3 regions of the Ruegeria sp. CH6 genome follow, and region 3 is predicted to be linked to each of the others. Evidence: riboswitches for the same ligand, from Rfam matches in the RefSeq annotation. Region 3 holds a riboswitch; each other region holds the start of a gene.
The links. Region 3 has a riboswitch for cobalamin ahead of ACR0CW_RS04595 (DUF1636 family protein). Riboswitches for the same ligand answer to the same signal wherever they lie in the genome.
Positions count from the first base shown of each region.

Region 1: linked by a shared signal. The riboswitch ahead of ACR0CW_RS11980 (DUF1636 family protein) and the one ahead of ACR0CW_RS04595 (DUF1636 family protein) in region 3 are both predicted to bind cobalamin.
Region 2: linked by a shared signal. The riboswitch ahead of nrdH (glutaredoxin-like protein NrdH) and the one ahead of ACR0CW_RS04595 (DUF1636 family protein) in region 3 are both predicted to bind cobalamin.

Region 1 covers NZ_JBQFQS010000004.1:237,301-242,819, forward strand. The annotation lists gene ACR0CW_RS11965 (alkyl/aryl-sulfatase) at 24-2,078, shown strand; gene ACR0CW_RS11970 (hypothetical protein) at 2,293-2,514, shown strand; gene ACR0CW_RS11975 (hypothetical protein) at 2,511-3,014, shown strand; cobalamin riboswitch at 3,074-3,280, shown strand; gene ACR0CW_RS11980 (DUF1636 family protein) at 3,522-3,878, shown strand; gene ACR0CW_RS11985 (ABC transporter ATP-binding protein) at 3,875-4,651, shown strand; gene ACR0CW_RS11990 (ABC transporter substrate-binding protein) at 4,664-5,519, shown strand, end outside.
Region 2 covers NZ_JBQFQS010000003.1:442,402-447,920, forward strand. The annotation lists gene nrdE (class 1b ribonucleoside-diphosphate reductase subunit alpha) at 1-1,587, opposite strand, end outside; gene nrdI (class Ib ribonucleoside-diphosphate reductase assembly flavoprotein NrdI) at 1,569-1,982, opposite strand; gene nrdH (glutaredoxin-like protein NrdH) at 1,998-2,219, opposite strand; cobalamin riboswitch at 2,302-2,493, opposite strand; cobalamin riboswitch at 2,619-2,824, shown strand; gene ACR0CW_RS10800 ((2Fe-2S) ferredoxin domain-containing protein) at 2,913-3,632, shown strand; gene ACR0CW_RS10805 (ABC transporter substrate-binding protein) at 3,619-4,551, shown strand; gene ACR0CW_RS10810 (FecCD family ABC transporter permease) at 4,552-5,519, shown strand, end outside.
Region 3 covers NZ_JBQFQS010000002.1:64,175-69,693, reverse strand. The annotation lists gene ACR0CW_RS04610 (GNAT family N-acetyltransferase) at 1-76, shown strand, start outside; gene ACR0CW_RS04605 (NAD(P)-dependent oxidoreductase) at 149-1,096, opposite strand; gene ACR0CW_RS04600 (LysR substrate-binding domain-containing protein) at 1,213-2,097, shown strand; cobalamin riboswitch at 2,170-2,379, shown strand; gene ACR0CW_RS04595 (DUF1636 family protein) at 2,450-2,839, shown strand; gene cobW (cobalamin biosynthesis protein CobW) at 2,836-3,891, shown strand; gene cobN (cobaltochelatase subunit CobN) at 3,895-5,519, shown strand, end outside.

The DNA of each region.
Region 1 (5,519 bases), on a different contig from region 3:
CATCCACAGGAGCCGTTCCAAATATGGCACGCCGAAACTTTTTGGTACTGACAACCGCGCTGCTGGGCCTCACTGCCAGCGTCGCGACCGCGCAGGAACATTTTGACCCCAAGGGCAAAGCGCCCTCGCGCTTCACCGTCGAATTTCAGGAGTTGATGCGTGACTCTCTGCCGTTCGAAGATCAGCGCGACTTTGAAGAAAGCAGCAAGGGTCTAATCGCCGTCCCCGACTACCGTCAGATCAAAACCGAAGACGGCACCGTTGCCTGGGACATCGGCAGCTATGACTTCCTGCTTGAGGAAGGTCAGGAATTCGACTCGATCCACCCGTCGCTTCAGCGTCAGGCAATTCTGAACATGAACTATGGTCTGTTTGAGATTCTGGATGACAAAATCTATCAGGTCCGCGGTTTCGACCTGTCCAACATTTCGTTCATTCGGGGCGACACTGGCTGGATCATCTTTGATCCGCTGGCTTCGAAAGAAACAGCCGCAGCAGCGCTGAAACTACTAAACGACACGGTCGGCGAACTTCCCGTTAAGGCCGTAGTCTATTCACACTCGCATGCTGACCACTATGGCGGCGTTCGTGGTGTCATCACTGACGAAGACGTTGCAGACGGAGTCGAGGTCATCGCGCCAGCTGGCTTCATGGAACATGCGGTTTCCGAGAACGTCTATGCAGGCAACGTGATGAACCGCCGCCTGTTCTTCCAATATGGCGTGCTGCTGCCGCGTAACCCCTATGGTCACGTGGATCAGTCGATCGGTAAGAACATCTCGGCCGGGACCACCGGCCTGATCGAGCCAACCCGCTATGTCTCGGACGATTATGAAGAGATCACCATTGATGGTGTCCGTATGATCTTCCAGAACACGCCCGGCACCGAAGCCCCTGCCGAGATGAACACCTATTTCCCAGACCTCAAGGCCTTCTGGGCGGCGGAAAACATCACCGGCACGATCCACAATATCTACACCCTGCGCGGTGCACTGGTCCGCGATGCGCTGAGCTGGTCTAAGCACATCAACGATGCGTTGTACGAGTTCGGCCAGGAGGCAGAGGTGATGTTTGCTTCTCACTCCTGGCCACGGTTCGGCAATGACCGCATTCAGGAAGTGATGCGGGCGCAGCGCGATACCTATGCCAACCTCAACAACGGCGTTCTGAACCTCGCCAACAAGGGTGTCACCATCAATGAGGTGCACAATGTCTATGAGGTACCGGAAAGCCTGCAGCAGCAATGGGCGGCGCGCAGCTATCACGGTTCCGTCGAGCATAACAGCCGTGCGGTTATCAACCGATACCTGGGGTATTGGGATGCTAACCCGACCACGCTGACACCGCTTTCGCCCGAAGACAGCGCTCCGTTGTTTGTCGAGATGATGGGCGGGGCCGAACCGATCATGGCGAAAGGGCAAGAACTGGTCGATGCCGGCAAGTATTTGGAGGCGACCGAGATCCTCAACAAACTGGTTTATGCCGAACCGCAGAACCAGGCTGCCAAAGACCTGCTTGCCGACGCGTTCGAGCAGATCGGGTACCAAAAGGAAAGCCCGTCGGTTCGCAACTCATTCCTGGGCGCGGCCTATGAACTGCGCAACGGTATCCCGCAGGGCGCCACCATCGAGACCACCGGTCCGGACACGATCAAGGCGATGCAGACCACCATGTGGCTGGATTTTCTCGGCATCCGCGTCAACAGCGAAAAAGCGGCCGACATGGAGTTCACCATCAACCTGTCGATTCCGGATCGCGATGAAAACATTGTGGTTGAAATGAGCAACGCCACCCTGACCCATATCGTTGACCAGACTGCGGAAAACGCCGACCTGTCGATCAGTCTGAACCGCGCTGATCTAGAAAAGGTCATGACCGGCGAACGTAAGCTGACCGACATGCTGGCAGATGGCACCGCCAAATCTGAAGGCGATACCGAGATCGTGGCACAACTGGCTTCGACACTCGATCAGTTCGATCTTGGCTTCGAACTGATGCCGGGCACCGGCGCGCAGGATCTGACCCCTGAAGCGAATGACTTTGCCCAGCCTGCGCTCGCGAATTCCAACGGCGGCTGATAACCCCATCAGTTAGCTGACCCAGGTTCGCAGGGTTGGCTTTCGCCTTGGAAGGCGGGTTTTCCCGCCGGAAGACGGGCCGTCGCAACCGGTCCGTCTTTTCCTTATTGCTTTTTCCGACTATTTTTGTCAGTTAAGCACCGACCTAGTCAGATTCTCTGGATTCACGCCCGGTCACCGCCCTGCCCGACGCTGACCAAGAGACAACCAGATAATGACAAAATCGCTTGCTGACCTGCTGGCCATGGATGCTGTTGCCAGCCGACATGGATGTGCATTGAAACCGAAACTCCGCGAGGCCATCGAAGCCGACCTGCGGTTCCCTGCACATGCCACCGCACCCCGCCCACAAACAGAACTGACCGCAGATGAGCTGCCGGAAAACGTGCTCAGCCTGTCGGCGCATTCCCCAAATTCTGAAAGGAAGCGCGCATGAGCTTTTCAGTCTATGGATCAAACGGCGACAGACCAGCTGCGGGCAGACCAGACTTCGATGATTTTGAGCTGGGACTGTTGCCTGTTATGCGACACTTCATCCTCAGTTTTGCCGATCCCGATACGCAATCGTGGCAACACGCCTATTCCACGGCCATCGAACGCTGGGGCGTTGATCAGGGCCTGAACATCGCGCATCTGATCTATAAAATCGTCAAGGTCACATTGCATTGCCGCCCGGCGGGGCTGGCCTTCAACGACCCGCTTTGCCTTGAACAGCGTGGGTCACTGACATGCGATGAGCTTGCGCTGATGAAGATGCTGCATCACATGCGGCGCGACAACACGCCCGAAGCGCGCGATGCCGTCAACCTTGTTACAGGCGGCTATCCGGATCCCCATCTGATTCAGGCTGGTCTGACGCTTGCCAATCGCTTTCCGACCGGTAGCGACCGACGCGGCGACACCACCCGCCGGCCGATGCTTCGGGTCGTGAAGTAAAAACCTATCCCTGCGTTGACCAAGCCTTCAGCTGGCGCTTGACAACGCTATCGACACCAGACTAGCTGACACGAGATGGTTCCCGGCGGTTTGTCCGAGGGATGAAAATGGGAATACGGTGCGGTGCGTTCTGCGTACCAATGCCGTGACTGCCCCCGCAACTGTAGGCGGAGAGCGAAGCCAAAAGACCACTGGCCCAAAGGCCGGGAAGGTTGGCCAAGCATCGACCCGCAAGTCAGGAGACCTGCCATCAGATGTTTAACCAACCCGGGGCGGGGCGTCCTGGAAGGAGGCTTTGATGGCGCGTAATCTGCGTGTGTACATATACGGCACCTTCTGTCCGCACTTGGCAACAAGTGGAGCGGACCATGCCGGAAGCAAATAAACTCTTCGCTTTGTATTTTCAAAACCGGCAGTGGCACAGCATCGCAAATCCGAGCTGTAATAAATTACTTGTTACGTTATTACATTGCTTATCACCCGGATTGTCAGTAAGTGGAGCGCGTAATGCCTGAAAACTCTGATCATTTCCTGTTGATTTGCGAGACCTGTCAGGGCTCGGACAGTGCCGATGCGCTTCGAACGGCGATTGCGGACAAGCTTCCGTCCTGCTTCGCAATCCGAGGGGTTTCCTGCATGGCTGGCTGTTCACATCCTACGACCGTTGGCTTTCAGGCTGCGGACAAAGCGCAATACCTGTTCGGTCGCATTAGTTCAGCGCAGGACATTGAAGCGCTGGCCGCGTTTGCCTGGCAATATCAGGACAGCGCCGACGGCTGGACCAATGCCACGGACAGACCCCCTGCCCTTTACACCAAAACCTTGTCGCGCATGCCGCGCATCTTGTCTGGAGGTCAGGCATGACATTTCTGGTTGCCGAAAATCTCGAGTACTATGCATTGAACGGTGATGTGCTGCTGCAGGGTGTGTCCTTTGATCTGGACGAGGGATCAGTACTGGCCATCGCAGGCCCGAACGGCGCGGGCAAAACCACCCTGCTGAACCTGCTATGTGGTGTCGAAACCATCGCGCTTGGGGATGTACTGATACGCGGTCAAAGCCTGCGATCGCTATCGCCTCAGGACCGCGCCCGGACCATCGCTGTTGTAAGCCAGCAGGAACTGCCCGATGGACGGTTACGACTGAGAGATTACGTAGCCTTGGGGCAGATTCCCATCAAAGGCGACCGATCTGCAGATGAACATAAACAGGCATTGGACAGGATATTTGACCTGACCGAGCTGCATCATCTGGCAGGCAAGCAGATGTCGACCCTATCAGGAGGCGAGCGTCAGCGCGCTCATATTGCGCGCGCTTTGGCCCAAAACCCGTCGCTGCTGTTTCTGGACGAACCCACCAACCATCTGGATCCCGATGCCAAGGGGCGCATGCTCTCGCTGGTCGCCGATCTTGGTATCACCGTGGTCATGATCGTCCACGATCTGGTCATGATCCCTGAGTTCGCCACCCATGTTGCGTTGATGAAATCCACCCGACTGACGGGTTTTGGACCAGTCAGCAACATCCTGACGCCACAGCGCGTGCGCGAAACCTTTGGCGTCGAATACCTGTGTTTTCAACACGAAGACCGGGTGATCCCCGCACTCGACATCCGAAAAACCAAGCTTACAAACTGACAGGAGCTTTCCATGAACCTGAAACTCTGGCCCGTGGCGCTGATCACCGGCCTCGCCACCAGTGCGGCCGCACATGAGGTCACCGTAGACAATTGCGGCGAACCGCTTGTTTTTGACTCAACGCCCGAACGGCTGGTCGTGCACGACATGAACATGACCGACATGGCCTTTGCGCTTGGCCTGCAGGACAAGATCGTCGGCCTGACTGGCATCACTGGATGGTACAAGACCAGCCCGGAATTCGATACGCTGCGCGGTGACATCCCCGAACTGGCGCCGAAATACCCCACTGTCGAAAATCTGGTAGCAGTAGAACCCGATCTTTTCTTTGCCGGGTGGTACTATGGCATGAAGCCCGGCGGCGAAGTCACTCCGGACACGCTGGCCCCCTTTGGTATCAAGACCATGGTCCTGACCGAAAGCTGCGTGCATCTGAACAAGGACCGGCCTGAAGCCAGCATGGACCTGTTGTTCGATGACGTTCTGCGTCTGGGCAAAGTCATGCATGTTGAGGACAAGGCCGAAGCACTGGTCGATGGCTGGAAAGGCCAGCTGTCTGCCATCGAAGCCAAAACCGCAGATCTGGCGAAACCCCGCGTCTTCCTGCTGGATGGTCCGGCTGATGCGCCTTTTACCGCGGGCAAGTTCGCAATCCCTGACGCGATGATCACTGCCGCTGGTGGCGAAAACGTAACCCATGATCTGGACACCAGCTGGGGCCGCACCTCGTGGGAGGCCGTCGCCGCCACGAACCCTGAATTCCTGGTTCTGCTGGACTACCAGACCGGCAACGGCGCTGCGGATACCTTCAAATTCCTGCAGGAGCACCCCGTGATGTCCCAGACCGACGCAGTCAAGAATGAACGCT
Region 2 (5,519 bases), on a different contig from region 3:
AAAGAATGCGCCTGAGGCATAGCCAGAGTCTTCGAACCCTTTGAACGACGTCTTGCGTTCCTGCGCCAGTTCGCAGGAGGTGCGGATCGCGTGATAGGCCGTGGCCGCGAAGTACACCGATGTGAACTCAACACCTTCGGCCGAGCCATAGTGGATATGTTCCCGCGCCAGAAATCCGTGCAGGTTCATCTGGCCCAGACCGATCGCGTGGCTTTCATCGTTGCCCCGACGCACCGACGGCACCGAGTCGATTGCCGACATTTCGGACACCGCCGTCAGCGCGCGGATCGCAGCGCCAACAGTGCGTCCCAGATCGCCGCCATCCATTGTCTTGGCAATGTTCAGCGAGCCGAGGTTGCAGGAGATATCCGTGCCCAGATGCGAATAGCTGAGGTCATCGTTGAATTCGGATGCTTCATTGACCTGCAAAATCTCGGAACACAGGTTCGACATGTTGATCCTGCCCGCGATGGGGTTCATCCGGTTCACCGTGTCTTCGAACATCACGTATGGATAACCGGATTCGAACTGAATCTCGGCAATGGTCTGGAAGAATTCCCGCGCGTTGACTTTGGATTTACGGATTCGCTTGTCATCGACCATCTCGTGATACTTCTCGGTCACCGAGATTTCCGAGAGCGGCACGCCATAGACCTTTTCCACGTCATGGGGCGAGAACAGGTACATATCGGCGTTCTTCTTCGCCAGTTCGAAAGTGATGTCAGGGATCACCACGCCAAGGCTCAGCGTCTTGATGCGGATTTTCTCGTCCGCGTTTTCGCGCTTGGTGTCGAGGAACCGCATGATGTCCGGGTGGTGCGCGTTCAGATAGACTGCACCCGCGCCTTGCCGCGCACCCAGTTGGTTGGCGTAGGAGAAGCTGTCTTCCAGCAGTTTCATTACCGGGATCACGCCGGAGGACTGGTTCTCAATTCCTTTGATCGGTGCGCCGTGCTCGCGGATGTTGGTCAGCAGCAGCGCCACACCTCCGCCGCGCTTGGACAGTTGCAGGGCCGAGTTGATGCCGCGCCCGATGCTCTCCATGTTGTCTTCCAACCGCAGTAGGAAGCACGAGATCAACTCACCGCGTGAAGCTTTGCCTGCGTTCAGGAAGGTCGGCGTGGCAGGCTGGAACCGGCCATCGAGGATTTCCTCCATGAAGGACATCGCCAGCGCCTCATCCCCACGCGCCAGTGCCAGCGCGGTCATGACAACGCGATCCTCATAGCGCTCAAGATAGCGCTGTCCGTCGCGGGTTTTCAGCGTATACGAGGTATAATACTTGAACGCGCCCAGAAAGGTCGGGAAACGGAACTTCTTGGCATAAGCCGCATCCCAGATCTTGCGCATGAAGTTCTTGGAATACTGGTCCAGCACGGCCTCTTCATAGTAGCCTTCGGACACCAGGTATCCCAGCTTTTCATCCAACGAATGGAAGAACACGGTGTTCTGGTTCACGTTCTGAAGGAAGTATTGCCGAGCGGCCATGCGGTCAGCGTCAAAGCGGATCTTCCCCTCACCATCATAGAGGTTCAGCATCGCGTTCAGCGCGTGATAGTCCTGCTCGTTTATGCTGCTGTCGAGCATTGGTGTCTCCCTAGTTTTTCCAGCCCGGCGCGGACGCGGGCGATGTCGGTCTCTGTTCCGGCCAGCTCAAACGTGTAGAGCAGCGGTACGTTGCATTTCTGGGCGATAATGCGACCGGCCAAAGCGTAGGTCGCACCGAAATTGCGGTTGCCTGTGCCGATCACCCCAACGATCCCGGCGCGTCTGTCCGGTTCGTTCAGAAACCGGATCACCTGTTTCGGAACCGCCCCACGTCCTTCGCCATCGGCATAGGTGGGGCTGATCAGCACATAGGCGTGTCCGGGGTCAGGCAGCGGGTCCATTCCATTCGGAATGCGGAAAGAGGTCAGGCCCAGCCGCGAAACAAAGCGGTGGGTGTTTCCGGATTTCGATGAGAAGTAGACCAGCGCCGGGATCGGCGCTGCCATGGATCAGGCCAGTTGGGCGATCATGTCGGGGCGGAAGCCCGACCAGTGGTCACTGCCGGCCACAACGACTGGTGCCTGGCGATAACCCAGCTCGGTCACATGGGTCATGGCGCTGTCGTCCTGCGTCAGGTCCACGACATCATAATTGATGCCTTTTGCATCCAACGCTCGGGTGGTCGCGGTGCATTGTACGCAGGCGGGTTTGGAATATACGGTAATGCTCATTTATCCTCTGTCCTTTTAATCAAAGCCGAGGACGCCATGGGCAAACAGGCCCGTCAAACGCCCCCGAACCCTCCGTTCGTGGTTATCATTCGAGCTTGCGGCAGGTCTCCTGGCTCGCGGATCATCGTTCGGTCTGGCCTTCCCAAAAGCGTGCTTTCAGTGGCGTGTTCAGCCGAACTCTCCGCTCACAGTTGCGGGGGCAGCGCCGGTTTTTCACCGGTTTCCCTCTTAGCTTTCGACAGGAATCGAAAGAACCGAAGCAACACTATATTGGGTTTCACCAGGGCAAGTTGTCAATATATAGAGTGAAGTGTAGCGAACTTCTTTGTCCGCTCGTGCAGGTTCTGGCAAAATACCAGCGATCAGCCAGCACGTACTCTTGTCGAATCAACTTTGCTTGTGTTTTTTCGCCGTGATGGTTCCTTGAGGTGATTGCCGCAAGGATAAAAGGGAATTCGGTGCGGACGTTTGTCCAAATCCGAAACTGCCCCCGCAACTGTAAGCGGTGAGCAACCCGTCAGAGCCACTGGATCGCCCAAGATCCGGGAAGGGACGGCAAGCTTTGATCCGCAAGTCAGGAGACCTGCCATCATCAGGATGTAACCAACCGGGCGGAGGGCCCGAGGAGGATGAGATGATGGATATCTTCGGGCCAGTGCATTGTGCCGACCTGCCTCCTGTTTCGGGGCAGAGATGGACGCATTTATCTATTTGATTTCGGCAAATTACGTCAGCCAATCCCGGTTCCGCCACCTTGCAAACGCTCTGATTGAGGCCGCGCCTACAGAAGCCCGTGCTGTCAGGTTGGAGGCATCCGGTGATGGGCTTTGGCATGCTCTAGATGATCTCACGGAGCAGGGAGCCAAGCGCATCGAGTTGCGTCCAATTGGTTTGCCGTTTTCCCAGAGCCTCGAAAACTGGTTGCCAAATGCGGCAGCAAGCTGGTTGCACAGGCGGGCAAAAACCGCACCTGAGCTGTTCTTCGCCAAACCGCTGCAAATGGATTCAGACGTCATTCGGGCTGCCGCAAATGCAGATGTTCTGCTGAAACCGATTAGGCCGAAACCTTCCGGTGAGCTCGGCAAAGGGTGGGACAGCCCTCCTGCCTTTCGCCACCATCTATTCGTCTGTGCAGGCCCGCGATGTCACCTGAAAGACGCCCCCAATCTGGTGGATGCGCTTAAAAAAGAACTCGGCCATGCAGGTAAAAGCTCTGAATGTCTGGTGACCACAACCGGCTGCCTGTTTCCCTGCAATGCGGGGCCAGTGATCGTCCACTATCCACACGGCGATTGGTATCGCGTGGAGAACCTAGACGACATCCGGACCTTTGTTTCTCAGGCGCTTTGCGCTGGAACCACTCCTCGATCACTGCTTATTCATCAAATAGGAGATACACATGAACCTGCATAAATTCATCGTGCCGCTTGGATTTGTCGCGGCTACAGCCCAGGCCGATCCGGTCACCGTACAAAGCTGCGGGATCGATTACACCTTCGACAAGGCGCCAACGCGGGCGATTACCCTGAACCAGCAAGCGACCGAAGTGATGCTGGCGCTTGGGCTTGAAGGTTCGATGGTTGGTACCGCTTATCTGGACGATGAAATGCCAGCCCAGTGGAAAGCGGCGTTTGAGTCCGTCCCGGTCCTGGCCGAGAAATACCCGGCCGCAGAGGTGGTGCTGGCCAATGAGCCGGATTTTCTGTTCGCGGGTTTTGGGTCCGCATTTTCCGAAGACAACCTTGGATCAGCGCAGAAATGGCATGATCTGGCTATCGGTACCTACCTGGTTGACGCATCCTGCAAGGAAGCGCATCCGAAGGATGTACCTTTGACCATCGAGCCGATCCTGAACGACATCGAAAAGATCGGGCAGATTTTTGATGTTGAAGATCGCGCGGGCAAGCTGATCGCTGAGACCCGTGCGCGTATCGAGGCGGTTCAGACTGACCCGGAAGGGGCTGGCCGTACGGCGTTTATCTACGACAGTGGCGATGAGACACCTTACTCGATCGGTTGCTGCGGAGGGCCTGCTTTGGTCGCAAGAACCGCCGGGCTGAAAAGCATCAGTGACGATGTCGAAGGCACTTGGGTCGATCTGGCATGGGAACGCGTGGTCGAGGCTGACCCCGATGTGATCCTGTTGATCGAAGCGGGCTGGTCTTCGGCGGGCGAAAAGCGTGCCTACATGGAAAGCGATCCGGTTTTGTCCGAGTTGACTGCTGTTAAAGAGGGTCGCTTCGTCACTGTTCCGTTCTCTGAAACCCTTCTCGGGATGCGTTTTGCCGATGGTGTTGAGAACCTGAACGCCCAACTGGCGGAACTCGAGTAAATGCAATCCCGGTTCCTTGTCCTGTTTCCCACGGCGATGGTCGTAATGGTGCTTGTCGCCATTGCGGGCATTCTGTGGGGGACAGCCGACATAAGCTGGTCGGATCGTGTAGCCATTCTGATGCGCAATGAGGATGCCCCGCGGGGGCTGTCCCTGATTGTGTGGCAGTGGCGCATCCCGCGCGTATTGGCAGTCGGACTGATCGGGGCCGGGCTCGCCCTTGCCGGGGCGTTGATGCAAACAGCCCTGCGAAACCCGATGGCGGACCCATACCTGATGGGTCTGTCATCCGGTGCCTCTGCGGCAGCGGTCGCGGCGATCATCTGGTTGCCGTCCGAAGTGACCGAAACCGTCGGTGTCCCCCTGATCGCGTTTTCAGGTGCAGCGCTGGCGTTTCTGATGACGCTTGGACTGTCTCAGCAACGTGGGCGTCAGCTTGATCCGCTGATTGTTATTCTGGCGGGCGTCGCTGTCTCGTTGATGTTCCAGTCGGTGACGGCCTTTTTCCTCTATATTGGGGATCCACATGTTACCCGTAACGCCTTGGGTTGGCTCATGGGCACAGCGGCGGGCACAGAGTGGCGAGAGTTGCCCTTGCTCGCGCTGGCACTTGTGGTTATTGCTGGCATGTTCTTGATGCGCGCGAATGCTCTGGACGCGACCTTGTTGGGGGAGGAGCGGGCTCAGGCACTGGGAATTCGCACAGAGCGCCTGCGTGTCATGATATTCGTGGCAACGGTTGTGTTGACCGGGTTGGCGGTTTCCGTCGCCGGCATCGTCGGCTTTATCGGCCTGATTGTCCCGCATATGGCACGGCTGCTGGTAGGTGCGCGGCACAGGGTTCTTCTACCCCTGTCGATGGTGCTGGGGGCGATTGTTTTGATTGCGGTTGACCTTCTATGTAGAACCCTACTGGCGCCGGAGGAACTGCCGCTTGGTGTGCTCTTGGCCCTGTTTGCGGCACCGCC
Region 3 (5,519 bases):
TTCGGATCAGGACCTTGCGCCTTTGAAAGGGCCATCACAGTGCGCCGAAGCGTTCAAAAACCCGGCTTATTGGTAGAACCCTCTCGACTATCATCCGATCACTAAATCGCAAGGCCGAAGCGCCCAGACCTATGTTGATCTATGCGCTCTAGCGCCCCTGAGGGATCACCTCGTACCCCGGTTCTTCCGGCTCATCATCCAGCATTTCGGTCGGGAAACCCGGTGCACGAATATCCAGTCCGGTGGCATCTTCCAGTCGCCTGATGATATTGGGCGACAGCTCGCGGTCACCATACCGGGCAATTCCGTCCTCGAAAATCTTGATCATCACCGGGTTCATCTCCAACGGCACCCCGGCACGATCTGCGACCTCCTGAAACAGCCCGATATCCTTTTTCACAAGATCCATTGTAAACGAGATATCGCGAGATCCATTCAGGATGACCTGACTTTCGGTTTCATGCACAAATGAGGTACCCGATGAGATCTTGATCGCTTCATAGGTCGTATTCAGATCCATCCCTGCAGCCTTGGCAGTGACCAGGGCTTCGGCACAGGTGATCAGGTTGGCGGTAGCCAGATAGTTGGTCAGCACTTTCAGAACCGAAGCAGATCCCAGCTCACCGGTATGCAGAATGCGGCGCCCCATGGTCGTCAGAAAGGGCAAAATCCGTTCAAATGTTGCGCGATCACATCCGGCAAAAATCGAAATATTGCCAGTAGCAGCGCGATGGCATCCCCCGGAAACAGGGCAATCTACTGCGGCGCCACCGCGTTCGATCACCATGGCACCCAACCGTTTCACCTCGGCCTCATCAGTGGTGGACATCTCCATCCAGATCTTGCCCGGACCAACCTCTGGCAGCATTTCCTGCATCACGGCATCCGATGCCGCAGGGGATGGCAAGCAGGTGATAACCGCATCACAATCCCGCATCAGTTGCGCCGGACCTTCAGCAGCCTTGGCACCCTGCGCAACAAATTCAGCAACCAGATCCGTGTTCAGATCATGAACTGTCAAATCAACTCCGTTGCGCAGCAACGAACCCGAGAGCTTACCTCCCACATTCCCAAGACCGATAAATCCAACCTTCATTGCGAATCCTCCCTATGGGCTATGCCCGAACCGTTTTCACGCGGAGTATTCACCTTGATAACCCGCAAATGAAACGAATAATAATCGAGCTTATGGGCAAAAATTTTTGGTGATAAATGGATCGTCTACCAAACCCTTCCTGGCTGCGTAGTTTCGAAGCTGCCGCTCGCCATCTGAATTTCACTGCTACCGCGCAAGAGCTGGGTCTGACACAAACCGCAGTATCCCTGCATATCCGTTCATTGGAAGCCGAGTTGGGCCAACCTCTTTTCACTCGACAGGCAAGACGACTGGAATTGACCGAGCTTGGCCAGTCCTATGCTTTGACCGTTCGGCGCGCTCTGTCTAACATAACCCTTTCGACCAACAGTTTGTTTGGCCCAGCTTCTCAGCAGACGCTGACCGTTCGTGCGGCAATTTCAACCATGACTTATTGGCTGGCTGCCGAACTACCTGAATTCACCAGCCAACATCCCGACATCCCTGTGCGATTGGTGACTCACATCTGGAATGACACCATGGGTTCCAGCGATGTGGATATCGATATTCGGCTGGGCTATGGCGACTGGCCGGGGCTCAGGTCAGAGAAACTTTCGGATGAATTCCTTGTTCCGGTTTGCAGATCCGGCACTGCAGCGCCTAGCAAGACAGAGTTCCGTGAAAGTCCTCTGATCCATATCCTTGGATATGAAGACAACTGGGCGCGATACTTTGAAGCGCATGGCATTCACCAGCCTGAACTTCAGTCTCAATATTCGGCGGATACAACGGTCACCGCGTTGCAACTTGTGATGGCGGGGGCAGGCTACGCCACAATCCTTGAACGCTTTGCCCGGAATGCGATTGCGCAGGGTGCGCCCTTGCAGATCGCCGGACCACCGATTCCCTTTGCTCAGTCCCATTACCTGATCCGCTCAGATGGCGCGCCCCGCCCGACGGCCTCTGCCCGCCTCTTTGAGACCTGGTTGCAAGAACGGATCAAAGCGGATGCCGCTGACTGACCACTGCAAGTCGCTTTTCCATCCCGGTGATCTGAGAGCGCCTCCATTCGCTTGACAACGCCCCTTTGCTTGCCGCATGTCCCTTTCGTTGGTGTCTGTGCAAGCAGATGAAAAGGGAATGCATCAGCGGTATGGAATGCCGTCAAATGCAGCCGCCCCCGCGACCGTGACCGGAGAAGGTGCCCAAAGCCACTGGCCTGCAGGCCGGGAAGGCAGGACACCTGCCAGAGGATACCTCTGACATCCGCAAGCCGGGAGACCTGCCAACGCCCGAAGACCAGACCGGACGGGGTGTTCCGGTGTCGGGCCAAGGCCCGCGCATACCCCGTCCCCCGAAAACCGTGAAGGGGGGATGAGAGACGTGACCGAGACGATACCAGTTGAACTGCTGGTCTGCACCACCTGCCGGCGTGGCCTTCCTGTCGAGGAAGATGACCAGCGCCCCGGCACATTATTGCATAAAGCGCTGACCGAGGCCGAGCTGCCAGATGGCATTGATCTTAAGGCCGTTGAATGCCTTTCGAACTGCGATCAGGGGTGTTCGATCGTACTGCGTGGCGGACCATCCCGCTGGACCTTTGTGTATGAGAACCTCAACGAAACCGACCACGTCGAGACCATCGTCGAAGGCGTCACCAAATATCTCGCCACCGAAGACGGCCTTGTGAAATGGCGTGAGCGCCCTGAACATTTCCGCAAAAACTGTGCGGCCCGCATTCCCCCGATTGGAGCCCTGAAATGAGCAACCTCGAAAAACTTCCCGTTACTGTAATCACTGGCTTTCTGGGCTCGGGCAAAACCACACTGGTCAAGCACCTGATGCAGAACCCGCAGGGCAAACGTCTGGCCGTTGTTGTCAATGAATTCGGTGACGTTGGCGTCGATGGCGACATCCTGAAATCCTGCGCAATTCCCGATTGCCCGGCGGAAAACATCATGGAACTGGCAAATGGCTGCATCTGCTGCACCGTGGCCGATGATTTCATCCCAACTATCGAAGCGCTGATGGCGCTGGAACCGCGCCCCGATCACATCCTGATTGAAACCTCCGGACTCGCGCTGCCCAAGCCGCTGCTGAAGGCATTCGACTGGCCGGATATCCGTTCCAAGATCACCGTTGACGGCGTGATCGCTCTGGCCGATGCCGAGGCCGTCGCCGCCGGGCGCTTCGCTCCGAATGTCGAAGCCGTGGACGCCCAGCGCCTGGCCGATGACTCGATCGACCACGAAACGCCTCTGTCCGAGGTGTTCGAAGACCAGATCTCCTGCGCCGATATCATCCTGCTGACCAAGCCCGATCTGGCCGGTCCCGAGGGTGTTGCCAAGGCCAAAGAGATCATCGCAGCCGAGGCCCCTCGCCCGCTGCCTGTGGTAGAAGTCGCCGAAGGCGCCGTAGACGTGCGCGTTGTTCTGGGCCTCGAAGCCGCTGCCGAGGATGACATGGACGCCCGCCCAAGCCATCACGACGGACACCACGATCACGAGCATGACGATTTCGAAAGCATCATCGTCGAGTTGCCGGAACAGACCGACCCAACCGATCTGGTTGCCAAAATCGAACGCCTGGCGACTGAGCTGAACATCCTGCGCGTCAAAGGCTATGCCGCCGTTCAGGGCAAACCGATGCGTCTGCTGGTTCAGGCTGTTGGTGCCCGCGTCCGTCACCAATACGACCGCCCATGGGAACCCGGCGAGGAACGCCGCTCGCGTTTGGTGGTGATCGCCGAGCATGACGACATCAAAGAGGCTGCGATCCGTGATATCCTCGTAGGTGTAGCTGAGGCTGCCGAGTAAGCCATGCATGTCGTCTTCCGCGAAAGCCACGGGTTAGAAGAAACTGAAACCCCAACCGATCTGGGCCAGAGCCCAGCGGATCTGGTGGTGCTGTCCTTTTCGGACAGCGACCTTGGCGCTTTTGCGGCGGGCTGGCATCGCGGTGGCGGGGCCGAAGGGCGTATGCCGTCGATGCGGCTGGCCAATCTGACGGCGTTGAAGCACCCTCTGTCCGTCGACACCTATGTCGAACAGACACTTGAGGGGGCCAAGGGTATTCTGATCCGCCTGATCGGTGGTGTGCCCTACTGGTCCTACGGTCTGCAGCAGGTTTTGGCTTTGGCACAGACCAAAGGTATCGCGCTGGCGGTTCTGCCTGCCGACGGGCGCGAGGATACGCGGCTGGATGACTATTCCACCCTGCCCGTCTCAACCCTGAGACGGCTCGCGCATCTCTGTGACACCGGTGGAGAAGTGGCCGCGCAAGCTGCCTTGGCTCAGATGGCTCTGGCCGCGGGGCTTTATGCCGGGCCGGTGATGGGTGCAAAAACCCTGCCAGAATCCGGAGCTTGGTGCCCCGATCGTGGCGTTATCCCGGTAGACAAGGCCTTCTCGGGCGACGCGAAACGCATCCTAGTGAGCTTCTATCGGGCCTATCTGACCTCGGCGGACACCGCGCCGGTCGCAGCTTTGATCCGCAGCCTACGAGACCGTGGTCTGGACGCGATTGGGCTGTTCGCGCCATCTTTGAAAGCGCCCGCAGCCGCCGATTGGCTGCGCGAACAGGTTGTTGCCCTGAACCCATCCGCAATCATCAATGCTACCTCGTTCTCGGGCAAAGGCACGTCGGGGACATCCCCCTTGGACGCTGCTAATGTGCCAGTGTTTCAGGTTGCTCTGGCGACCTCGCGCCGCAAAGCATGGGCTGAGGCGGAACGCGGCCTTTCGCCCGCCGACCTCGCCATGCATGTGGTTTTGCCCGAAGTGGATGGGCGCATCTCGGCAGGTATCGCTTCTTTCAAAGAGCCCGGCAAACGCGACCCGCACCTTGAGTATTCTCGCTTTGCCCACCGGGCTGAACCTGAACGGATCGAAGCAATCATCGACCGTGTGACCGGTTGGCTAAATCTGAACGACCGTCCCAAAGCAGATCAGGTGCCTGCTCTGGTGCTGTCCACATATCCCGGTAAGGACTGGCAGATGGCCCATGCGGTGGGCCTTGATGCACTGGCCTCGGCCGAGGCGATGTTGTCCGATTTGCAGGGTGAAGGCTATGACACTGCACCCGCAGAGCCGATTGCCGAAACTCTGCTGGACGCCCGCATATCGTGGCCGCTGCAGGATTACCGAACCGCGCTTGCCCAATTGCCAGAGCGATTACGTTCAGATCTGAAAACCGTCTGGGGCAACCCTGAAGATGACCCGGTATTCACCGATGGCGCGTTTCACTTCACTGCCGTGCGCCGGGGCAAAGCGCTGGTCGCGCTTCAGCCTGAACGCGGCACGCCTGAATTGCGCGATGACGACTACCATGACCTGTCGCGCACCCCGCGCCACAGCTACGTCGCGTTCTATCTGTGGCTACGCAAAAGCCTTGGTGCCGATGCGCTGATCCATATCGGCGCACACGGCACGCTGGAATGGCTGCC